2 regions of the Neobacillus terrisolis genome follow, and region 2 is predicted to be linked to the other one. Evidence: a T-box and tRNA genes for the amino acid it is inferred to sense, from the RefSeq annotation. Region 2 holds a T-box; the other holds one or more tRNA genes.
The links. The T-box of region 2 lies ahead of ileS (isoleucine--tRNA ligase). A T-box ahead of a tRNA ligase gene usually reads a tRNA of that ligase, here a tRNA-Ile.
Positions count from the first base shown of each region.

Region 1: it encodes a tRNA-Ile, which carries the amino acid that the T-box ahead of ileS (isoleucine--tRNA ligase) is inferred to sense. The anticodon was not compared.

Region 1 is NZ_JBKFGH010000034.1:73-12,508, reverse strand. Features, by position in the region: gene ACI48O_RS18900 (acyl-CoA dehydrogenase family protein) at 1-159, shown strand, start outside; gene ACI48O_RS18895 (phosphate/phosphite/phosphonate ABC transporter substrate-binding protein) at 172-999, shown strand; gene ACI48O_RS18890 (prohibitin family protein) at 1,062-1,865, opposite strand; gene ACI48O_RS18885 (putative bifunctional diguanylate cyclase/phosphodiesterase) at 2,155-4,806, shown strand; gene ACI48O_RS18880 (diguanylate cyclase) at 5,017-7,194, shown strand; gene ACI48O_RS18875 (oxidoreductase) at 7,460-9,445, opposite strand; gene ACI48O_RS18870 (YfjL-like protein) at 10,068-10,730, shown strand; tRNA gene ACI48O_RS18865 (tRNA-Ile) at 10,819-10,892, opposite strand; tRNA gene ACI48O_RS18860 (tRNA-Gly) at 10,899-10,972, opposite strand; tRNA gene ACI48O_RS18855 (tRNA-His) at 10,982-11,057, opposite strand; tRNA gene ACI48O_RS18850 (tRNA-Tyr) at 11,101-11,185, opposite strand; tRNA gene ACI48O_RS18845 (tRNA-Asp) at 11,218-11,294, opposite strand; tRNA gene ACI48O_RS18840 (tRNA-Met) at 11,302-11,375, opposite strand; tRNA gene ACI48O_RS18835 (tRNA-Ser) at 11,406-11,498, opposite strand; tRNA gene ACI48O_RS18830 (tRNA-Met) at 11,506-11,582, opposite strand; tRNA gene ACI48O_RS18825 (tRNA-Ala) at 11,603-11,678, opposite strand; tRNA gene ACI48O_RS18820 (tRNA-Arg) at 11,695-11,771, opposite strand; tRNA gene ACI48O_RS18815 (tRNA-Cys) at 11,803-11,876, opposite strand; tRNA gene ACI48O_RS18810 (tRNA-Gly) at 11,887-11,958, opposite strand; tRNA gene ACI48O_RS18805 (tRNA-Leu) at 11,964-12,045, opposite strand; tRNA gene ACI48O_RS18800 (tRNA-Thr) at 12,065-12,140, opposite strand; tRNA gene ACI48O_RS18795 (tRNA-Val) at 12,146-12,221, opposite strand; rRNA gene rrf (5S ribosomal RNA) at 12,232-12,348, opposite strand.
Region 2 is NZ_JBKFGH010000030.1:60,291-72,726, reverse strand. Features, by position in the region: gene ftsA (cell division protein FtsA) at 1-159, shown strand, start outside; gene ftsZ (cell division protein FtsZ) at 201-1,340, shown strand; gene spoIIGA (sigma-E processing peptidase SpoIIGA) at 1,788-2,723, shown strand; gene sigE (RNA polymerase sporulation sigma factor SigE) at 2,771-3,490, shown strand; gene sigG (RNA polymerase sporulation sigma factor SigG) at 3,666-4,445, shown strand; gene ACI48O_RS18120 (YlmC/YmxH family sporulation protein) at 4,545-4,817, shown strand; gene pgeF (peptidoglycan editing factor PgeF) at 4,885-5,703, shown strand; gene ACI48O_RS18110 (YggS family pyridoxal phosphate-dependent enzyme) at 5,712-6,401, shown strand; gene ACI48O_RS18105 (cell division protein SepF) at 6,403-6,840, shown strand; gene ACI48O_RS18100 (YggT family protein) at 6,847-7,107, shown strand; gene ACI48O_RS18095 (YlmH family RNA-binding protein) at 7,198-7,971, shown strand; gene ACI48O_RS18090 (DivIVA domain-containing protein) at 8,053-8,565, shown strand; T-box leader at 8,630-8,865, shown strand; gene ileS (isoleucine--tRNA ligase) at 8,943-11,708, shown strand; gene ACI48O_RS18080 (TraR/DksA C4-type zinc finger protein) at 12,045-12,335, shown strand; gene lspA (signal peptidase II) at 12,404-12,436, shown strand, end outside.

The DNA.
Region 1 (12,436 bases), on a different contig from region 2:
AATAAAGCTATGCAAGTATGCGGAGGAAATGGATACAGTAAAGAACTCCCTGTTGAACGGTATTTAAGAGATGCAAAAGCCGGCTCTGTCATGGCACCGACTGTTGAAATTTTAAAGGAATGGGTTGGAAAAACCGTAGCAGGCATTCCATTATTTTAAGGAGGCGTTTCAATGAGTAGACACAAACATGTACGGCTAGGTGCAGTAGCCTATGATCCAAAAGTAATACCAATTTGGGACATTATCCATGACTATTACCAAAAAAATGATTTTCCGATTGATTATGTTTTGTTCTCAAATTATGAAGCCCAAGTCGAAGCATTATTGGAAGGATTTATTGACATCGCTTGGAATACAAATGTTGCTTATATTAAAGTCCAACAAGCGTTGGACAGCAAAGCAAAAGTTTTGGCGATGCGTGATACAGATGTTGACTTTACAACAAGATTTATTGCTAGAGTTGACAAAGGAATTAAGTCACTCAAAGATTTAAAGGGTAAAAGATTTGCATTAGGTAGCGCTGACTCTGCTCAGGCAGCTATTCTGCCGATTCATTTTTTAAAAACAAATGGTATTGACCCTCAAAAGGGTGTGGATCTTGTTCGTTTTAATCTTGATGTAGGGAAGCACGGAGACACAGGGACGAGTGAGTACGAAGTATTGCGTGCGATACAGTCGGGTGAAGCAGATGCCGGAGCTATAGGTGAAAACACTTGGATTAGGATGCTTGAGCAAGGATTGGTTGAAAATAATGAAATCCAAGCGATTTGGACCTCGCCTGGTTACTCCCATTGTAACTTCACCACCCTGCCGGAATTTGAAAATGAACTTGCCCAACAATTTACATCCTTGTTATTTGCGATGGATCCAACCAATTCAGAAATTAAAAAAATGATGGAAATGGAAGGCTTAAATGAATGGATCCGTCCGGAAGGAAAAGGATTGGAAGGTTATAAAGTTCTCGATGCAGCGATGAAAGAGCAAGGAATTCGATGGTAACTGTGATCATGTTAAGGCGCATAACTATTGTTATGCGCCTTTTCCCTTTACAAACTAGCTTTCTATTGACCAGTTATCCCAGTAATATCAATAAACGGGGTCGCACCACCTGTTACGCTTGGTAGTTTTCCATCCCATTTTTGCAGCGCCTTCTCTTGTACTTCAATTTGCTTTAATTCAATCAACTCAGGTGTTACCTCTGCCTTCTTTAATCTTAACGCTTCGGCTTCCGCTTGGGCTTGAGTTATTTGCTGCTCAGCTTCAATTTTGATTCTTTCTAAATCGCGTGTTGCTTTCAACGCATTTTGTTCTGCAGTTTGTTTTTGTTCAATTGCATTGTTGAATTCCTCGCTAAAAGCAAATTCTTTAATATTAATTTCTTCTAGTTTCATAAAGTATTTCGTCAACTTTTCTTCTAACATATCTTTCACTTTTGCCGAAACTTCAGGACGCTTCGATATCAATTCTTCTGCCGTGTACTGTGCCGTAACCGCTTTTAATGCTTCGGCAATAGCCGGGTCGATAATTCTTCCTTTGTAGTCCATTCCAATCTCTTGATATAGTTTGTTAACGGCATTTGGATCAACAGAAAAGTTTACCGCTACTGTGGCCGTAACAGTTTGAAGATCCTTTGATGCTGCAGTCTGAGAGCTTTCTTCTTTTTGGACCCGAACTTCGATAGGTTGTACAGATTGTATAAATGGGAGCTTAAAGTGTAAGCCTTCATCTAAAATGGTTGGCTTTACTTCCCCTAACTGTAATAAGACCCCTCTATGACCAGATGCAACGGTTGTGACAGAAAAGAATAATAGAATTAATACTGCCGCAAGAATAACACCTGCTGTTATAAGATTATTCTTGTTCATAATTTCCTCCTTTTAAGCTAGTCATACTATATTACTTCTAACTTTTTAGGACTATTCCTGTTATTTCACCAAGAAAACCAGCTAAAATTAATGAACTATGACTTCTTTGTGAAACTTTTCAATTGAAAAATAGTGAACAGTATGAAACGATTCACCCAAATTCATAAGGATTTGATAACATATTGATATATTAAAAACATAATACTTATGAACAGAATAAAAGGGTTTTTAGCCAACGATAGCTACTTACACAAAATAGAATGTTCATTCCATGAGATTGGAGATAGGCATGTTCGGGATCAAAACGTTTAGACCAAGATTAAGCAGTGAAACCATCCTTTGTCTGATCCTTCTAGGATTAACCTTTGTTTCATCAGCCTTTCATATTACCTTTGTTTATGGTATTACCTTTTCATTCACAAGTATTTTCATATTTTTGTTGTTTCGACTTTACGGACTTCCTTTAGCCATATTTACTACGTTACTATCTTTTTTATTTATTCCACATACTTATATTTTTGTAATCTATAACATCATATTATTATTAGAGATACTATTTGTTGGCACTTACTTTTATGTAAAAAAAAGAGCCAAAATGTTTTTTGTTGATGGATTTTTCTGGTTGACGATTGGATTTGCTGCGCTTTTCCTAATAAATAAGCCAGTATTAGCTGATGATGCGCTATATTTCCAGATTTTTTTAGATACCCTTAATGGATTATTTAATGTTCTAGTTGCAGATATGCTCTTAGCTTATTTTCCGTTTTACAAACTGCTCAAATCTAGATTAAATAAAAACAATGTGTCTATTCACCAGTTCTTATCTCATATCACTATTATTTCGATTATGATTCCGTTTTTCTTAATCATACTGACAAAGACTTGGACGGCCCATGAGTTCATTTCTAACGATTCAAAGAAACAAGCTGAGAAAGTCGCCAGTAAAATAACAAAAGAGCTCCTGCTTTTTAAAAATAACGATTACAGTCATTTTTCATTACATGATAGCGAACTGCAAAATAAGCTTGAAGTACTGATTAAAGAACACAAATCAGCAGAATTTAACATTGTTATAACAGATGAAAAAAATAATATAATTACTTCTTGTTCAAGTGTTAAGGTAAAAAAAGAAGAATACTACAATTGGGAAAAGATGAACGATATTAGGAAAATTTCAAATAACTTTTATGAGGTTTTGCCAAAGGATCAAAATGATGTCCTCCCCATAAATAAGTGGAGATCAGGAAAGTTAGTTTTTATTGATAGCATAGATTCATTATCTTTGAAGGTATTCGTTCAGTTTCCGATTGCCCAATATCAAGACAAAATATTTAAGGAATTTTTATTCCATCTTAAAATTTCAATCATTTTTGCTCTATTTACGATGATCTTTGTCATGGTTGTAAGCAAATGGTTTATGGCAAATTTAAAGCGATTAACCATTGTAACCACAGGTTTACCTCAGAAGTTAATCAAGCAAGAAAAGGTCGATTGGCCGAATAGTAATATATCCGAACTACGTCTACTTACGCAAAACTTAAAGGAAATGGCACAGAAACTAAAAGAATTATTTCAGGAAAGTACTGAAATGAACAGAATCCTAACAAGTCAAACAAAAAAATTAAAAGAATCGGAAGATAAACTGCAACAACTAGCTTATTATGATGTATTAACTTCTCTGCCCAATCGGCTTCATTTCCAGAACTACGTAAAAGATCTAATTAAAAATAAGCATGACGGATATATTGGCGTTATTTTTATCGATTTAAATCAATTTAAGCAGGTCAATGATACATTTGGACATGATGCAGGTGACGTCCTGCTTCAACAGACTGCCAGCAGACTTAGTACGTTTCACAATGATAACAGAGAAATTTTCCGCCTTGGTGGAGATGAGTTTGTCATTGTTCATGAAATCGAGAAACGCGAGGAAATCACTAATACACTGAAAAAAATCAGTAATGAATTTTCATCTCCTTTTATTATCAATGGACAAATTCTTTACGTTTCCGTAAGTGTAGGAATCAGCTTGTACCCTGATGATGGAAGAAACTTAGATACTCTTGTGAAATGTGCAGATATTGCCATGTATGTCTCAAAGGAGAAAGGTGGAAATGCTGCTCAATTCTTTAATGACACGATGCGGGGTAAATATCATGAGAGGTTATTAATTGAAAATTCATTGCGAAATGTTGTCGATCACGGTGGGTTCAAATTATTTTACCAGCCAAAAATGCAATGTAATGAGGTTACCAGCTTAGAAGTTTTGTTGCGTTGGTATGATCCTGCCCTAGGGAATGTACCTCCATCCACCTTCATACCTATTGCAGAGGAAATTGGTCTAATTTCACAAATTGATGAATGGGTGTTGATTGAGGCCTGTAAGCAAAACAAACAATGGCAAGAGGAACATTTACCAAAAGTACCAATTTCGGTTAATATTTCAGCAAAAAACTTTCAGCATGACCATTTGATTTCCTTGATCGAAAAAGCTTTAGACGAATCAGGAATGAATCCTAAATACTTAAAGCTCGAAATCACAGAGAGTGTCTTTATTAAAGATCCAAAACATGTCGCGGAAGTCATCAACAAAATAAAAAGCTTAGGTGTTCTCATTTCGATCGATGATTTTGGGAAAGGCTTCTCATCCTTAATTCATTTACTGCAATTACCTATTGATGAGATTAAAATCGATAAACAATTTATTACAGAAATCGATCAAAATGAAAAAAAGGCACTTTTAGTCAAGTCAATGATTGATATTGCACATGGTTTTCATCTAAACATTGTTGCAGAAGGGATTGAAACAAAGTACGAAAGAGATTTATTAATAGAGTTGGGATGCGATGAGCTGCAAGGATATTTGTTTAGCCCACCAATAAGTCCGAATGAAATGAAGAAATTTCTTTCTAAGACAAATACTTATCTGATGCATTCTTAAATATTAAAGCGAACCACAAGGGAATTAGAGCAAGTGAGGTCGTCTCAAGGTCAATCATTTTTGACCTTTGAGCGGCCTCTTCTTTTTTGGAAATCTGTAATTATGTCTCACTTCCCCTCCCAACGAGACCGTATGTTCATTTCAAGCAATCAAGTGTAAAATGAACTGTAAAGATGGACTATTAAAAACATTAAACAAGGAGCTATCTATATGAAAGTCCGCTTCGGTCGCTTCCTCCTTTTATTCTTACTCATTATCATGACAATGTTTACATACTCCCAACAGAGTTGTAGTGCGTCTACAGACAAAATCATTATTCCTGAACGATTTTCTGAGTTGAGAGTTTCTACTAATCTAGGTATATATGTTGACCGATTCAGTAAAACTGCAGATCAAGATATTATCAACAAACAAGATCAATTTCTGCCGATTAAGGATGCAGATGTAGCTGGCGATTTATCTAAAGCAACTTACTGGCTACGACTCAATCTAATAAATTCAACGGATCGAGAAAAACAAGTCATCCTGGAGCTCAAAAAACCGCATTTAAGTTCCGTAAAATTATTTTCAGTTAACAATCAAAAGCTTAACATGAATGAAAAAATGGGATACGGTTATTCTTTTAATTCAAGAATAATTAAGCACCGAAACATGGTCTTTACGCTTACCCTACCACCACAAACTACTGAGGTTTTCTACTTAAAGATCAACACAGATAGTTTTTTTCAAGCACCTGTTTCCATTTGGGATCCTGTTGCATTTTCGATTGCTAATTATAATGCTCAAACATTGTTCGGGCTTTTCTATGGAATAATGCTGGCAATGATTATTTATAATGGGTTCTTATTTTTTTCACTAATGGAAAGAACCTACTTATATTATATTTTATATTTAACTGGATTCACCCTATTGCAATTGATTTGGGATGGATTTGCTTTTCAATGGTTATGGGGCGGTTACACATGGTGGGCCTTGAGATCTAATTCATTTTTTATTATTTGGACCGCTCTCTTTTCCTTACAGTTTACAAACCATTTTCTGCAGCTTAAATGGAGTGCGCCACGATTACATAAACTGGTCACGATCTATGTTATTGCATGTTCTTTTTTATTAATAGTACCTTTTATCCTTTCTATCCAAACCTCAATCTTGATTAGTATGGCTGCAGTTTCCTTGCTTGCCATATTTATCATTGGGGTTGTTTACAAAGTACGTCTTTATACACGTGAGGCGAAGTACTATATTATTGCATTTACACTCCTTTTAATTGGGATCATTCTTAATTTATTAGCAGGCTATAAACTTATCCCGTTAACCCCACTTTCCCTATATGCGCCAAAGATTGGCGCGGTCGTCCAGGTTCTTGTCCTTTCTTTGGGCCTTGCTGACAAAATAAAACGGGTGACGTTAGAGAAAGAGCAGGAATCTAGAAAATATTATATTCAAACATACCTACAAGGCTCATTTAACCAAATGGCCAAATGCAAAGAGCTTGATCATTTAGTTGATAGTGGACTCCATTGCTTAATGGCAGTTACAAAGCATGAAAACGGAATATATTTAGTAAAAGAAGGGGGATTTTGGAAACCTCTTTTGAATAATGGAAATGAGATCATAGTTGACCCTTACATCATGATCCAGGAGCAATATGCAGAAAAACCTCTAACAATAAAAGATGTAAACGTAAACCTATTGGGGATTCATAATAAATCGCAATCATTGCTTACAATCCCGATTCATACTGAATACCATTCCGGAATGTTTATTGTTTTTAGTAAGGTAAAGTCTGAACTTCTTCCCTTCGAGACCGAAAGTATCGTTCCGTCCTTTACCAGTCAGCTAACCGTTTTGATAGATAATCTGTTTCATTATCAGCACTTAGAAAAATCAGCTCAGTATGACCATTTAACCAATATTTTTAACCGAAAGCATTTTCTTGAAATGGCTAATGAAGTGTTAACTCTATCATCTAAATTAGACTCCCCCGTTTCTATGTTGTTAATTGATATCGATTATTTTAAAAAAGTAAATGATCACTACGGTCATACGATAGGCGATGAAGCGATTGTTTTTGTAGCAAACATTATTAAATTAACGTGCAAAGAACTAGGGATTGTCGGCCGCTATGGCGGAGAGGAATTTATCGCTTGTTTACCGCAAACTACATATCAAAAAGCGAATGAAGTCGCCAATTCGATCATTGAAGCTTTTCATCTCCAGCCTTTCTCTCATGACAATGGGATCACAATCCCACTTACAGTAAGCATTGGTGTTTGCAGTAATCAATATGAAGCAATGAGCCTTCAAGAAATGATAGATCGTTCTGACAAAGCTTTATATAAAGCAAAAAAGAATGGCCGTGATCAAACTGTATTGTGTGTACATTAATTCATTCTTTTTTAATAGGATGTGTTAAAGCTCAGTGTTGATTTTTTACACAATGTTGATTGGAGCGGAAGGCGCTTGACTCCTGCGGGAGCAGCTGGATAGGTGAGACCCCACAGGAGCTTTAGCTCCGAGGAGGCTCACCGACCGCCCCGCGGAAAGCAAGCGCCTGGAGTGGAAATCAACAGTCAAGTTTAACACAGCCCAAAAATAAAAAGAGAGCGATCATAAATTTGATTGCTCTCTTTTCTTCTTATTTTAGATAATCTTATACAGTTTCAACCAAAACTTTCTCCGCTACCTTATTCGTTACAATCGATTCAATAACAAACGCCTTCTCAAACCCATCTTTAATCGCATTCGTAATTGTACCTGGATTTATCGCATCACCTATTACAAAAACATTATCAAAATGCTGACTATATACATCTTCTAATGGGTTATAGGATTGTGTTCCCATTGAGAACACAAAGTAATCTAGGTCAATTTCTGATTGAGTTCCAGATTCATCCTCAATAATAACCGAATTTGGACGAATCGCAGAAACCTTATGAGCTGTGATAATTTCTACTCCCGCCTTTTTCAAGCGGTTTATCAACATAGATCTTGTTGGTGCAGTTACTTTACTTCCGGTTTCAGTTGGAACTTCAAGCAACACCACATCGTTACCCTGTTTGGCAAGCTGGCTCGTAACACTGTAGCAAACCATTCCACTTCCCATTACAACCATCTTCTTGTTCACAAATTCTTTTCGTTCTAATAAAACATCTTCATAGTCACATACATTTGGAAAACAATTTCCTTCAACTTCTGGAATAATTGGTTTTGCACCTGTTGACAAGAAAACAGCATATGGCTGTAGTGCTTTGATACTTTCAACAGAAGCTTCTGTATTTAAACGAACATCAACCTTTAATCGCTCCATTTCATTGCGATGATAATCAATCATCCAATTCATCTTCTCTTTTGCAACAGTGTTATTGACAAGGTTCAATTGCCCTCCAAGCTTTTCATCCTTCTCAAATATGGTAACATTGTATCCTTTTAAAGAAAGAACTCTTGCAGCTTCCATTCCGCCTGGCCCACCACCAACAATGGCGACATGACGGTTCTCTTCGATATGAATAAGCTCTTTGAACTCTAGCTCCCGTCCAGCCTGAATATTGATCGAACATTGAACATGAGAGTTTTTAAATATCGATTTCATACAATTAAGGCAATTTATACACTTTCTAACTTCTGATTCCCGGCCTTCCAGTACTTTTTTGGCCCATTCAGGATCGGCTATTTGCCCGCGTCCAATCGCAATAAAGTCAGCACGGCCTTCTGCCAGAATTCGTTCGGCAAATTCCGGTTCACGGATAACCCCTACTGTTATCACAGGAATATTGACTACTTTTTTCATTTCCTCTGCTAAATACACTCTCCAGCCTTGTTCAAATAACGATGATTCAATAATCTTATCTATTGAATTATAGTTACCACAGCTGGCATGGATTCCATCTACGCCAATACGCTCTAAGTATTGGCAAATTTCCTTACTCAATTCGACATCCGTTCCACCTTCATCAAACTCATCCACACTTAGTCTTACTGTTACAGGATAATCCTCACCACATTTTTCCTTAATTCCAGCGACAATTTCCGAAATAAATCGCATTCTATTTTCAAAACTACCGCCATATTCATCAGTTCGCACATTCGTGTTAGGGCTGATAAACTGGTTAATTAAATAACCGTGAGCACCATGTAGCTCGACTCCATCGACACCTGCATTTTTGCATCTAATGGCTGCCAACACAAATTTATGAACTAATTCCTTTACTTCTGTGTTTGTTAATTCCCTCGGTTCTTCGCCAACTGCTGCACAGGTCACCGGACTTGGTGCAACAATTTGTTTCCCTCCAATTAGGCCGGAATTTGATTGTCTGCCAGCATGGTGAAGCTGGACGAATATTTTTGAATTATATTTATGAACGGCATCCGTCAATCTTTGAAACCCTGATGAAAAACGATCTTCATCAATCCTAAGTTGATTACTCAAACCTTTCCCTAATTCATAATCAATTGCGGTAAATTCTACAATAATTAATCCAGTACCACCCTTTGCTCGCTCCTCATAATAAGCAATCAGATGATCCGTAATCTGTCCATCATGTCCTGCTAAATTCGTTCCCATAGGCGGCATAACAATTCTGTTCTTCAAAGTTAAATTCCCTATTTTTCCTTTTTCGAATAAATGACGGTAATTCATGGTAAAGCCCTCCTTTGAAGTTTGTTAAACTTTTCACATAATGATGTAAAAAAATAATTCCAATTTTTATTATAAACGAACTTCTCTAATATTTTTGTGATATAACAATGAAAATTTTCTTATTGTGATTAAAACAGATTGTGATATGAATCGTAACTAATTAGGTTAATCCATTTTTTTAATACATTCAAAACAAAGGATATCCTTTTCCTCAGTTAGAATCCCGTTAAGAAAACCATCAATACAAAATATATTTTTTTTACAACACTTACAAAACCCAACTAACTCCTTCACTAAGAAAACCCCTTATTCAAAAAAATATTCATTCCATATGTTACGGTAAAAATTCATCACAAATTAGTGAATTAAAAAATTTTTTGAAATTTATAAATACCCTTTTTCAAAAGTGTAATTTTACACTATAATGGAAGTGAAGTAATATAATCAAATTTTAAGGGGGTATCATAAAATTTACAATGTAGTTACTACCCTATTTTCGAATCATATCATGCATATTTCAAAGGATGGAAAATCGATGGGAAACATTGATGTGCAAGAGAAAATCATCTTGGATGAACTAAGCTTAGTAACATAATATAAACATTACTTGGAGTGTGGCGCTATGAAAGCCAGGAAAATATTTATATGGACTTCGGTCATTATCATTTCACTGTTAGCTCTCTTCATTTATTCATTATTCAATGGAACACCTTGGGGTAAATATGAGCAAAAAAAACAAATGGAAGTATATCTTGAAAATAAATATCAGCTATCATTTCAAATTAACAATCCTAAATACAATTTCTTAAGCGAAACCTATCAGGCCTATGCCTCTCCAAAGGATGAACCAGAACTTAAATTTTTCGTTGAACAGGATATAGATTCACAATCTGGTTATTCTGATACCTATCCAACAGAATTTTGGAAAAGTAATTTATCTAATAAAATGAAAGCCAAAATAAAGGATATTTTCCCTGAATTGGATGAAAGCTCATTGAGCCTTCAGAGGATTGTTGAAAGAGGAGAATATTATGGAACACATATACCAACCTATAAGGAAGCACAGGTTTCTCATTTAGCATCTTCCCTCACTATAAATATTCGAATGAATTGGGATCAGGTCGATCAAAGCGTTAGCAGAAAAAAAATAGAAGAACTTGCTGTATATTTACAGTCAGTCCCTCTCCCAGTCTTAGTAGAAGTTTGGTATTACGAAACAGATATTGACCCGGATATAACCAAAGCCATTTTTATTACAGATAATGGAAGGATTGTAGAAAAATAAAAAAGAGAATTACTTCAACAGAAATTCTAACTATCTGCAAATTAAAAAGAGGAACTGCATTTCTGCAGTTCCTCTTTTTATTATGTAATGGGCCTAAATGGACTCGAACCATCGACCTCACGCTTATCAGGCGTGCGCTCTAACCAGCTGAGCTATAGGCCCTAATCATGGAGCGGGTGATGAGAATCGAACTCACAACAACAGCTTGGAAGGCTGTGGTTTTACCACTAAACTACACCCGCATATGTTATTGGGGCGACTGATGGGAATCGAACCCACGAATGTCGGAACCACAATCCGATGCGTTAACCACTTCGCCACAACCGCCATAATAGTAGTTTTTATGAATCATTGATTAGACCTTTTATACTGGTGGAGGGGGACGGATTCGAACCGCCGAACCCTGAGGGAGCGGATTTACAGTCCGCCGCGTTTAGCCACTTCGCTACCCCTCCATTATTTAGAGAGTCATTCTAAAAATAAATGATGGCGGTCCGGACGGGACTCGAACCCGCGACCTCCTGCGTGACAGGCAGGCATTCTAACCAACTGAACTACCGGACCAAATGAATTGCGGGGGCAGGATTTGAACCTGCGACCTTCGGGTTATGAGCCCGACGAGCTACCGGGCTGCTCCACCCCGCGACGGTAAAAACTAATTCTATTAGGAAAATATGGCGGAGGAAGAGGGATTCGAACCCCCGCGCGGTTTAACCCGCCTGTCGGTTTTCAAGACCGATCCCTTCAGCCGGACTTGGGTATTCCTCCAAAAACTTGGTAGCGGCGGAGGGGATCGAACCCCCGACCTTACGGGTATGAACCGTACGCTCTAGCCAGCTGAGCTACACCGCCAAATATATCATTTATTAAAATGGTGGAGCCTAGCGGGATCGAACCGCTGACCTCCTGCGTGCAAAGCAGGCGCTCTCCCAGCTGAGCTAAGGCCCCATTGTATTTTTTAAGATGGCGCGCCCGAAAGGAGTCGAACCCATAACCTTCTGATCCGTAGTCAGACGCTCTATCCAATTGAGCTACGGGCGCATTAATTATATATAAATTTAAAGAAGATACTTGGAGGCGACAACCGGATTTGAACCGGTGGTAAAGGTTTTGCAGACCTCTGCCTTACCGCTTGGCTATGCCGCCAGTCGCTCAAAGCGGAAGACGGGATTCGAACCCGCGACCCCCACCTTGGCAAGGTGGTGTTCTACCACTGAACTACTTCCGCACATATGCGGGTGAAGGGAGTCGAACCCCCACGCCTTGCGGCGCTAGATCCTAAGTCTAGTGCGTCTGCCAGTTCCGCCACACCCGCATTTTGATTCAAGAGAAAATGGTGCCGGCTAGAGGACTTGAACCCCCAACCTACTGATTACAAGTCAGTTGCTCTACCAATTGAGCTAAACCGGCAAATATGGTGGAGGATGACGGGCTCGAACCGCCGACCCTCTGCTTGTAAGGCAGATGCTCTCCCAGCTGAGCTAATCCTCCATATATTACAGCCCGGCAGCGTCCTACTCTCACAGGGGGAGAGCCCCCAACTACCATCGGCGCTGAGAAGCTTAACTTCCGTGTTCGGTATGGGAACGGGTGTGACCTTCTCGCTATCGCCACCAGACTATTATAATAGGGAATTTCATTCCCTCAAAACTAGATAATGTAGAAGAATTTGTAAACCGAGTTCACCTAGAACTTAATTTGGTTAA
Region 2 (12,436 bases):
TTAAAAGGCAAAAAGCTTGACCAATATTCCCCTGGGCAAGAGTATAAGGAAAAGCGTGTTCAGAAACAGCCGCAGCCAAAAGCAAAGCCAGAAAAACCAGTTCAGGAAGAAAAAATGACAACAAGAATGAAAAAGTTCTTAGGATACTTTTTTGAGTAACCGGCTATCAGGAATAACGACGAATTAGGAGGATTTGTCATATGTTGGAGTTTGATACAAATTTAGATCAACTTGCTACAATAAAAGTCATCGGCGTTGGTGGCGGCGGAAACAATGCAGTAAATCGAATGATCGAGCATGGGGTTCAAGGTGTAGACTTTATTGCAGTCAATACGGACGCCCAAGCTTTAAATTTATCTAAAGCAGAAATTAGAATGCAAATTGGCGGAAAATTAACCCGTGGTTTAGGTGCAGGTGCCAATCCTGAGGTAGGAAAAAAAGCCGCGGAGGAAAGCCGTGAACAAATAGAAGAAGCTTTAAAAGGTGCTGACATGGTCTTTGTAACCGCTGGTATGGGTGGAGGCACAGGAACTGGTGCAGCTCCTGTTATCGCGCAAATTGCTCGAGAATTAGGGGCTCTTACTGTTGGTGTTGTAACACGACCTTTCACATTCGAAGGAAAAAAACGGGCTGGACAAGCAGCTGGAGGAATCGCTGCAATGAAAGAAGCAGTCGACACTCTAATTGTCATTCCAAATGACCGTTTATTAGAAATTGTTGATAAGAGCACACCAATGCTTGAAGCATTCCGTGAGGCAGACAATGTTCTTCGCCAAGGGGTTCAAGGTATTTCCGATTTGATTGCCGTTCCAGGATTAATTAACCTAGATTTCGCCGATGTTAAAACGATTATGTCCAGCAAAGGCTCAGCGTTGATGGGGATTGGTATTGCATCAGGAGAAAATCGTGCAACCGAGGCAGCTAAAAAAGCTATTTCCTCTCCTCTTTTGGAAACATCTATCGATGGCGCACAGGGCGTCCTAATGAATATTACCGGTGGAACGAACTTAAGTCTTTATGAAGTTCAGGAAGCTGCAGACATTGTTGCAACTGCATCCGATCAAGAGGTTAATATGATTTTTGGTTCCGTAATCAATGAGAACCTAAAGGATGAAATTGTGGTTACGGTAATTGCGACAGGATTTAATGAGGAAGTCGTTCAACCGAAAATGGTTAGACCAGCATTCGGTCAAATTAAACCAGGCTTAAATTCAATGAAGCGTGAACCTAAACGGGAAGAGATTCAACAAGAACCAGTTCGTCCATCTCAAACGCCTCAGCAAGCAGAAGACACATTAGATATACCAACCTTCTTACGAAACCGTAATAGAAGACATTAATAACTACAAAAAACATGGCTCAACTCAGAGTCATGTTTTTTTATTTTTAGGCTGTGTTAAAGAACAATGTTGAGTTTTGAGCACTCTGCTGATTGGAGCGGAAGGCGCTTGACTCCTGCGGGAGCAGTGGGACAGGTGAGACCCCACAGGAGCTTTAGCTCCGAGGAGGCTCACCGCCCGCCCCGCGGAAAGCAAGCGCCTGGAGCGGAAATCAACAGTCAAGTTTAACACAGCCTATTTTTAAAATATATTTTCAAGCTAAATATTATGACAAAAACCGAATCGAATAGTGAAAACTTCCCCTTTTTTGTGTACAGGAAGTGACATACTTCTGTTACCTTGATACGTTATACTTTTTCGTAACGGATACTAGAAAACCTTAATAACTTTTAATGCCGAAGTAGCGATTTAAAAAATAGTAACGGTCGATAGGAAGGGGGGTACAAAGTGACCGTCTACCTCGATGTTATATGGGGCTTGAATGTTTTATTTGATAGTCTTCTTCTATTTTTAACTGCAATTATTTTAAAAAGGCAGGTTTCGAAATGGAGAATAGTAAGCGGTGGTTTACTCGGTTCCGTCATCATATTACTAGTCGTTACCCCGCTTCAGCCTTATGCTGGCCACCCTATAACAAAATTACTATTTTCAGTTTTTATGGTGATAATCGCCTTTGGTTATAAGAGATTTCGTTACTTTATTACAGGATTAATGACCTTTTATTTCACGACTTTTTTGATAGGTGGTGCCTTAATAGGGACTCATTACTTTGTCAATTTTGATTTCGAATTATCTTCATCTGTGATGCTGGCAAGTGTTAAGGGGTTTGGAGACCCGATTAGTTGGTTATTTGTCCTGCTTGGTTTTCCAATCGCTTGGCATTTCTCAAAAACAAATATTGAAAAAGTGGAAATCGCTAAAATTCAATATGACCATTTAGTAAGAGTAGAGATTTTTATCGAAGAGATGAAGTTTACCTTTCAAGGATTAGTTGATAGTGGCAATCAACTATATGATCCTATTTCAAAAGCACCGGTAATGCTAATCTCGGTCAAAAAATGTTTAGATGAACTTCCTGCACCACTACTTTTACTAGCTCAAAATCCAGAAGCTGTGTTATTTGGCAATGAGAATGTCCCAAGTGATATAGAGGGGAAGATAAGGATTATACCGTGCAAAGTAGTCGGAAAGGAACATCAGCTCATTATTGCCTTAAAACCGGATCAAATCGTCATTTACCAAGAACAGCACTGCTATATCAATAAAAAAGGGTTAATCTCATTCACTATGCAGGAGCTGTCCAGTGAGGATTCTTTTCAATGTATCGTTCATCCTAAAATGTTGTCAGGTCCAAAAGACTGCGCTTCCACAAAAGTGAGCTAATAATACTATACGAAGGTACACAAAATTTTAGAAGGTGAGGACAAATTATGAAAAGAATCAAACTACGCCTTTCCTATTATTGGTATAAGTTATTGATGAAATTGGGTTTAAAAAGTGATGAAGTTTATTATATTGGCGGAAGTGAGGCCTTACCACCACCATTAACAAAGGAGGAAGAAGAGGTTCTCTTAAAAAAGCTTCCAAATGGAGATAAAACAGCACGAGCTATGCTGATTGAGCGTAACCTGCGCCTAGTCGTCTACATTGCCAGAAAATTTGAAAACACGGGAATCAATATTGAAGACTTGATTAGCATTGGGACAATTGGATTAATAAAAGCGGTTAATACGTTTAACCCCGAAAAGAAAATCAAATTGGCTACATATGCTTCACGATGTATAGAAAATGAAATTCTGATGTATTTAAGAAGGAATAATAAAATCCGCTCAGAAGTGTCGTTTGATGAGCCATTGAATATTGATTGGGATGGGAACGAATTGCTTCTTTCGGATGTACTTGGAACAGAAGATGACATCATTACGAAGGATTTGGAGGCTAATGTAGACAGAAAATTATTAGTTAAGGCACTACATCAGCTCTCAGATCGCGAAAAACAAATAATGGAGCTAAGATTTGGGCTTGGAAGTGGTGAGGAAAAAACTCAAAAGGATGTAGCAGATATGCTAGGAATATCACAGTCCTATATTTCAAGATTAGAAAAAAGGATTATTAAAAGGCTAAGGAAAGAATTTAATAAGATGGTTTAATTGCGCAAACCACTATTTTCTAATTTTTTTTTATAACTTTTTGGTGGAATTTCCCTAATAACCATCACCTTTATCCCAAAACGGACTGATTTAGTCGTTTAGGGCTTGTGCATATTTTTCCTTCTCGAGGAGATACTGTACTTTGTACAGCAACTCCTATGAGGAGGGAAAAGGATTGACTCGAAACAAGGTTGAAATTTGCGGGGTAGACACATCAAAGCTTCCAGTTTTAAAAAATGAGGAAATGCGAGAGCTCTTCAGGCAAATGCATAAGGGAGATATTACTGCTCGGGAAAAACTTGTTAATGGCAACCTTCGCTTAGTGCTTAGTGTCATTCAACGTTTTAATAACCGTGGTGAATTTGTAGACGACCTGTTCCAGGTTGGCTGTATCGGTCTTATGAAATCAATTGATAATTTTGATCTAAGTCAAAACGTGAAATTTTCCACTTATGCTGTTCCAATGATTATTGGAGAAATTCGCCGTTACCTTCGGGATAATAATCCGATTAGGGTTTCCCGTTCACTACGAGATATTGCCTATAAGGCACTGCAGGTTAGAGAGAGGCTAATGAGCGAAACATCCCGCGAACCAACAGCTGAGGAAATTGCCAAAGTCCTTGAGGTATCTCATGAAGAAATCGTCTTTGCGCTTGATGCCATTCAAGATCCTGTCTCATTATTTGAGCCGATTTATAATGATGGCGGAGATCCAATCTATGTAATGGATCAGCTAAGTGATGAGCGAAATAAAGATACACAATGGATAGAAGAAATTGCCCTAAAAGAAGGGATGCGGCGATTGAATGAAAGAGAGAAGCTAATCCTGAGAAAGCGTTTCTTTCAGGGTAAAACTCAAATGGAAGTGGCTGAAGAAATTGGAATTTCTCAAGCACAAGTTTCTCGTTTAGAGAAAGCTGCCATTAAGCAAATGAATAAAAATATTCAACACTAAGCTGCCGATTGGCAGCTTTTCGTATTTTTTCGAATGAAACCATTATTTTTCTTCATATGAATCATATACTTCAATAGAATGGTTTGCAGGGGTGAAGAGATGGTTAAAATTTCTGATTTTCAAATAAAAGATGTTGTGAATGTTTTCGATGGGAAAAGACTAGGAAATATCGGGGATATTGATATTAATTTAAATACTGGGAAAATTGATGCTGTCGTCATCGGCGGTTCGGGAAAAGTGCTTGGATTGTTTGGGAGGGATGAACAAATTGTCATCCCCTGGAAGGATATCATTAAAATTGGCGAGGATGTCATTTTAGTTCGATTTAGGGATGCAGGGAATGGGAATTATCTTGAAACAGAGGTAAAGTAAGGTTTTTTTTAGTGTGAGCTTATGTTGCGATGTGGTAAACTATAGGAAAATGCGAAGAGGGATTATCATGGAGCCTTTCGTTCAAAAAGATCAAAGCTTTTTTCTAATTGATGAATGGACTAATAAGTATCCTGATTTAGTTGCGGGCTTTACAACCAAGCATGGCGGACTTAGTAAAGCCCCTTATGAATCGTTGAATTTTGGGTTTCATGTTGGGGATGATGGAAACACTGTAGTCCAAAATCGATCTATTTTGTCCAAAAAGCTTGGTTTTCCACTGAATCAATGGGTTGGTGCAGAACAAATTCACCAAACTAAAATACAAAAAATAGCCAAGGATAGTTGTGGGAGAGGGGCTTTTTTATACGAAGATTCGTTTGGGCAGACAGATGGCTTCTACACTTCGGAAAATGGCATCTTTCTTTCGCTTGTATTTGCAGATTGTGTACCGTTATATTTTTTTGCACCAAAGCAAAGGTTAATCGGCATTGCCCACGCTGGCTGGAAAGGTACCGCAGCTGGGATCGGCGTGGAAATGATTAATCATTTTCGTCAAGAGGGGATTAACCCTGAGGAAATTCTAGCGGCCATTGGTCCGTCTATTTGCGGAAAATGTTATATCGTTGACGAACGTGTCATTTCACTTTTGCAAAATAAGCTAGTAGGTGTCGAAGAAAAGCCTTATAATTTAATAAAAGAGAATCAATACCAACTTAGCCTGCCTTTGGCAAATAAACTTATGTTAAAGGCTGCAGGTGTTAAGGAAGAAAATATAATCAATACAAATTTATGTACGAGCTGTCAGAACGAATTATTTTTTTCACACCGAAAAGATAAGGGGCAAACTGGAAGAATGATTAGCTTTATCGGCTGGAAGGAGGCTTAACAGCTAAAATGAATGTATCAGAAAATCTAAAAACAATCCAGCAGCAAATAAATGATGCCTGCATTAAATCTGGGCGAAATCCTTCCGAAATTACCATTATTGCTGTTACAAAATATGTTAGTATAGAGCGGGCTCAAGAAGCTTTGGCTGCGGGAGTCGAGCATTTAGGGGAAAATCGTGACGATGGTTTATTAAAGAAATGGAATGTATTACAGGACAAGCCTTCTTGGCATTTTATCGGATCCCTGCAAACACGAAAAGTGAAAAATGTAATCGATAAAGTGGATTATATCCATTCTGTAGACCGCTTGTCATTAGCAGAAGAAATTAATAAACGGGCAACAAAACCGATCAAATGTCTCGTTCAAGTTAATGTTTCAGGTGAGGAGTCCAAGCACGGATTAGAACCGGAACAAGTCGTTGATTTTATCAAACAGCTTAAGGATTATCCTAATGTTTTGGTAGATGGCTTAATGACGATGGCTCCATTTACAGAAAATGAAGCCGTTTTACGAGAGTGTTTTCGTCAATTAAGAAGGGTAAGGGATGAAGTAAAACATTTAAATCTGGAGCATGCCCCATGCCGTGAGCTATCAATGGGAATGTCAAACGATTTTCAAATCGCGGTTGAAGAGGGAGCAACAATGGTCCGAATTGGGACTGCACTTGTAGGAAATGAATCGGAGGAGGTGACCTGAGATGAGCCTTAAATCGAAAATTAAAACCTTCTTTTTCTTAGATGATGAGTATGAATTAGAAGAGAAAAATTATGAAGAGGAAGTCGAACCAAGGAGAGAATACAAACAACCGCAGCCATTATCTAAACAAAATGTTGTCAGCTTACAAAGTATTCAAAAGTCTTCGAAGCTTGTCTTGTGTGAACCGCGTGTTTATCCCGAAGCACAAGAAATTGCAGATCATCTTAAAAATCGCCGGTCGGTCGTTGTAAACCTGCAGCGAAGTGAGCCGAACCAAGCAAGGCAAATTGTTGATTTTTTAAGTGGAACCGTCTATGCATTAGGTGGTGAAATTCAAAAAATTGGTATGGATATATTCCTATGTACTCCAGATAATGTAGAAGTATCCGGTAATATTTCAGAATTTCTTCATGGACATGACTTACATAATATGAGGTGACGTTAAATGGATTTTTTATTTAGTGTATTAATGCAAGTGATTCAAATTTATTCATGGGCTTTGATTATATACATCCTAATGTCATGGTTTCCAAATGCACGTGACACCGGAATTGGTCGTTTACTCACAAATATTTGTGAGCCCTATTTAGAACCATTCCGCCGCATCATTCCACCACTTGGGATGATCGATATTTCACCAATTGTGGCTATTTTTGTACTGAACTTTGCGATTAGAGGTTTAGCATACTTGGCTACATTAATTTAGCTATTAATATTGCCCGGATAAGGCCCGTTCATTATGAGATGAAACGAGCCTTTCATAATCTTAATTGAAAAAGTAGAAAGGTTAGTACTAATGGATATATATCAACATTTTCGACCGGAAGAGCGAGATTTCATTGATCAAATAGTTGATTGGAAGGATTATGTTGAAGGTTCCTATACTCCAAAACTAACGGATTTTTTAGACCCTCGTGAACAGCAAATCGTTCGAACGATTATTGGTGAGCACGGGGAAGTGCAGGTTGCATTTTTTGGTGGAGTGGAGAATGCTGAAAGAAAACGCGCTCTCCTTTTCCCAGATTTCTATCAAGAGTCAGAAACCGATTTTCAAGTTTCGCTTTATGAAGTTCATTATCCAAGTAAGTTTGTTACAATTGAACATCGTCATGTACTTGGAAGTTTAATGTCTATAGGATTAAAAAGAGGAAAATTTGGTGATATTCTTTTTGATGCTTCAACGGTTCAATTTTTTGCGGCATCAGAAATTGGTAACTACCTTAATATGGAGCTAAAGAGTATTGGTAAAGCTCAGGTTCGTCTTGAAGAAATCTCTTTTGAAAATGCCGTTCATCTCCAAGAGAGTTGGCAAGAGATTTCTCTTACTGCCTCATCTCTTCGTTTAGATGCAATCATATCATCCGTCTATCCGATCTCTAGACAGAAATCGCAAATATTAATAGGACAAGGGCTAGCGAAAGTAAATTGGACCGTAATCGAATCTTCTTCGTTTGAGTGTGGAGAAGGTGACACAATCTCTGTTCGTGGGTTTGGGCGTGTAAAGCTCAATTCCATAGAGGGTAAAACAAAAAAGGACAAATGGCGAATTTTAGCGAAACTGCAAAAATAAATTTAATCTTTCAGCAGGATTATCAATGATGTTGTCGAAATAATTGTTTATACATACGAGTCTTGATTTGGAGGTGGCGTCATGCCGTTAACACCATTAGATATACACAATAAAGAATTCAGCAAGGGATTTCGAGGCTATGATGAAGATGAAGTAAACGAATTCCTTGATCAGGTGATTAAGGATTACGAATTATTAATCCGTGAAAAAAAGGAATTAGAAGAAAAGCTAAATGATCAAACAGAAAGATTGGGCCATTTTTCGAGCATTGAAGAAACCTTAAATAAATCGATTGTTATTGCCCAAGAAGCTGGAGAAGAAGTTAAACGAAGTGCCCAAAAGGAAGCAAAATTGATTATTAAGGAAGCGGAAAAGAACGCTGACCGAATTGTAAACGAATCGCTTTCAAAGGCTAGAAAAATTGCCTTAGAGATAGAGGATCTTAAGAAGCAGTCAAAAGTTTTCAGAACACGTTTTAAAATGCTTATTGAAGCTCAACTTGATCTATTAAACAATGATGATTGGGATCATTTGTTAGAATATGAACTAGATGCAGCTGAATTAAAAGCAGCAGAAGAAGATTCGTTAGCTTGACGAACGGATTGTAAATCGCATATAATGTCATAAAATAAAAGCTATCGCAAGCTTTATGTATAATTAATTGACGATGACAGGGACAGTACGTTTTTTCATTTGCTTTTTAAGCGACTCAGGGATGGTGGAAGCCTGGGAAAGCGGAAAATACGAAAAATCACCCTTGAGTTCCAGGTTGAACCCCATCCGATTGGGAAGTAAGCCTTGGCGTATTTTCACGTTACGAAAATCTAGAGGACAGATTCATGAAATTGATCTGTCAATTAGGGTGGTACCGCGGGAAACCTTCTCGTCCCTTTTTGGGATGCGAAGGTTTTTTTTGTTGGATTTTTTTAATTGATCACTAACTAAAAAATTATTTCCTAGGAGGAAAAGGAATGGATTATAAAGATACATTATTGATGCCGCAAACGGAATTTCCGATGCGTGGGAATCTTCCCAAACGCGAGCCAGATATGCAACAACAATGGGAAGAAATGGACATCTATCAAAAAGTACAAGAAAGAACAAAAGGCAGACCAATGTTTGTATTGCACGACGGACCTCCGTATGCAAACGGAGACATCCATATGGGGCATGCCTTAAACAAAATTCTTAAAGATTTTATCGTTCGTTACAAATCGATGAGCGGTTTTCAGGCACCATATGTCCCTGGCTGGGATACACACGGTTTACCTATTGAACAGGCGCTAACAAACAAGGGAGTTAAGCGTAAGGAAATGACCGTTGCTGAATTCCGGAAGCTTTGTGAGCAATACGCTTATGAGCAAATCGATAATCAGCGTGTTCAATTTAAACGACTGGGCGTTCGAGGTGATTGGGAAAACCCATATATCACATTGAAACCTGAGTATGAAGCACAGCAAATTAAAGTTTTTGGTGAGATGGCTAAAAAAGGCTATATTTATAAAGGATTGAAGCCTGTTTATTGGTCTCCTTCAAGTGAATCTGCCCTAGCTGAAGCTGAAATTGAATACCAGGATAAGCGATCAGCTTCCATTTATGTTGGCTTTAATGTTAAAGACGGAAAAGGCGTGTTGGACTCTGATACAAAAATTGTCATCTGGACAACAACTCCTTGGACGATCCCAGCTAACCTAGGTATTTCAGTTCACCCTGACCTTACGTATGTAGTCGTTGAAGCTGGCGGTGCCAAATATTTGGTTGCAGAGGCTTTATTAGAATCGGTTACGAACGAAGTAGGTTGGGAAAATCCTGCTGTTGTGAAAAAAGTAAAAGGTAGCGAATTGGAATATATTATTGCGCTTCACCCGCTTTATGGCCGTGATTCTCTTGTTATGCTTGGTGAGCATGTTACAACCGATGCTGGTACTGGGTGTGTTCATACTGCTCCAGGTCACGGGGAAGATGACTTCCATGTCGGTCAAAAATACGGATTGGATGTCTTAAATCCTGTTGATGATAAAGGGCATATGACACATGAAGCACCAGGCTTTGAAGGGTTATTTTATGAGAATGCCAATAAGCCAATTACAGAAAAGCTTGAAGAAAATGGAGCTTTATTAAAGCTTTCATTTATTACTCACTCCTATCCACATGACTGGAGAACGAAGAAGCCGGTTATTTTCCGGGCAACTGCACAATGGTTTGCCTCTATTAAAGATTTCCGTTCTGAGCTTTTAGAGGCGATTAAGGAAACAAAATGGGTTCCAGAATGGGGCGAAACACGTCTATTTAATATGGTTCGGGACCGCGGCGATTGGTGTATTTCTCGTCAACGTGCTTGGGGTGTACCAATTCCTGTGTTTTACGCAGAAAACGGTGAACCAATTATTACAGATGAAACGATCAACCATGTTTCTGCATTGTTCCGTGAGCATGGATCCAATATTTGGTTTGAGCGTGAAACAAAAGACCTTCTTCCAGAAGGATTTACTCACCCAGGAAGTCCAAATGGAACATTTACGAAGGAAACTGATATTATGGACGTTTGGTTTGATTCCGGTTCTTCGCACCAGGCTGTGTTGGAAGAACGTGATGACCTGCAGCGTCCGGCTGATCTTTATTTAGAAGGATCAGACCAATATCGCGGTTGGTTTAACTCTTCTTTATCTACTGGTGTAGCTGTTACTGGGAAGGCGCCATATAAAGGCGTGCTAAGTCATGGCTTTGCCCTTGATGGTGAAGGCAGAAAAATGAGTAAGTCGATTGGGAATGTTGTTGTACCAGCAAAAGTAATGCAACAGCTTGGAGCAGACATTTTGCGACTATGGGTTGCATCTGTTGATTATCAAGCAGATGTTCGTGTATCAGATGCCATCTTAAAGCAAGTTGCTGAAGTATATCGTAAAATCCGCAATACGTTCCGTTTCTTGTTAGGAAATCTTGCTGATTTTAACCCTGCTACGGATGCGGTTCCTTATGACCAGCTTCGTGAGGTTGACCAATTTATGCTTGTGAAGCTAAACAAGGTCATTAAGTCTGTGCGACAAGCTTATGAAAATTATGAGTTTGCAGGGATTTATCACACTGTTAATAATTTCTGTACTTTAGATTTAAGTGCTTTTTACTTAGATTTCGCTAAAGACGTGCTTTACATTGAAGCAAGTGATAATTTAGAGCGACGTTCGATTCAAACTGTTCTACACGAAAGCTTGATTGCACTTGTTAAATTGGTTACACCGATTCTCCCTCATACTGCAGACGAGGTTTGGAGTTATATCCCTTCTGCAACAGAAGAGAGTGTTCAATTAACAGACCTTCCTGAATATAAGGAACTTCCAAATGCTCAAAAGCTAGAGGAGAAATGGTCATTATTTATGAAGCTTCGGGATGATGTGTTAAAAGCGTTAGAAGAAGCAAGAAATGAAAAAGTAATCGGTAAGTCTTTAACAGCTAAAGTGACTCTTTATGTTAATGAAGAGACAAGAGAATTGCTGAATTCAATTGATGAGAATTTAATGCAGCTCTTTATCGTATCTGGTTTCGAAGTAGCTGGTACGTTTGCGGATGCACCAGAGAATGCAAGTAAATTGGATCATGCTGCGATTGTTGTTTCAAAAGCAGAAGGCGAAACTTGTGAGCGTTGTTGGATTGTCACAACTGAAGTCGGTCAAGACGCAGAGCATCCAACACTTTGCCCTCGTTGTGCCACAGTTGTTAAGGAAAATTACGCTGGATAAAAAATAAAAATGAGGCTGGCTCCGACGGGGTCAGCCTTATTTATGTTTATGCAACCAAATTGGAGGGGGAAAATGGTCGAAGCGGTCACATGAAGTGGTCATGTGACCAAAACCGAAAGGAAATATCGCGAAAGTGGTCACATGAAGTGGTCATGTGACCAAAACCAACAGAAATACGCCAAAGCGGTCACAACAACAGGCGTGAGACCTAAAAATAAACTAACAAGCAGAGATTCCGCTCTTACCATTTGTTGTTCCAATTGTCAATAGTTTTAACGTGTGCAATCAAACGTTCCGGTCATAATAAAAACAATTAACCGTAACGGAGGTATAGATATGGAAGCAAATTATGAAAAGCTCTATTCCGAACTCCGTAAAACAAAAGAGGAATTATTAGCCGGAATGAACAATAGTGAAGGCTCGCCAGTCGTTCAGTCCTTTATTAATGAAGAGATCGATGACATAGACACAGCCTTGTCCAAAATGATGACTGGGACATACGGAAAGTGCGAAATATCAGGTGAACTGATTCCATATGAAGTTCTTGAAGTGATCCCTACCATCAAAACAATTAACGAAATGGAAGTTCTAGGTTATTTTTTTCGAAAACCGATTTTAATGAATTAAATATCGTTTTTTTCTGGAGTATGCTAAAATGCAGAGGTATACATCTGTGAGAGTTGGAGGGTGCCTTTGTGTTTTATTACATAATAGCTTTGTTTGTGATT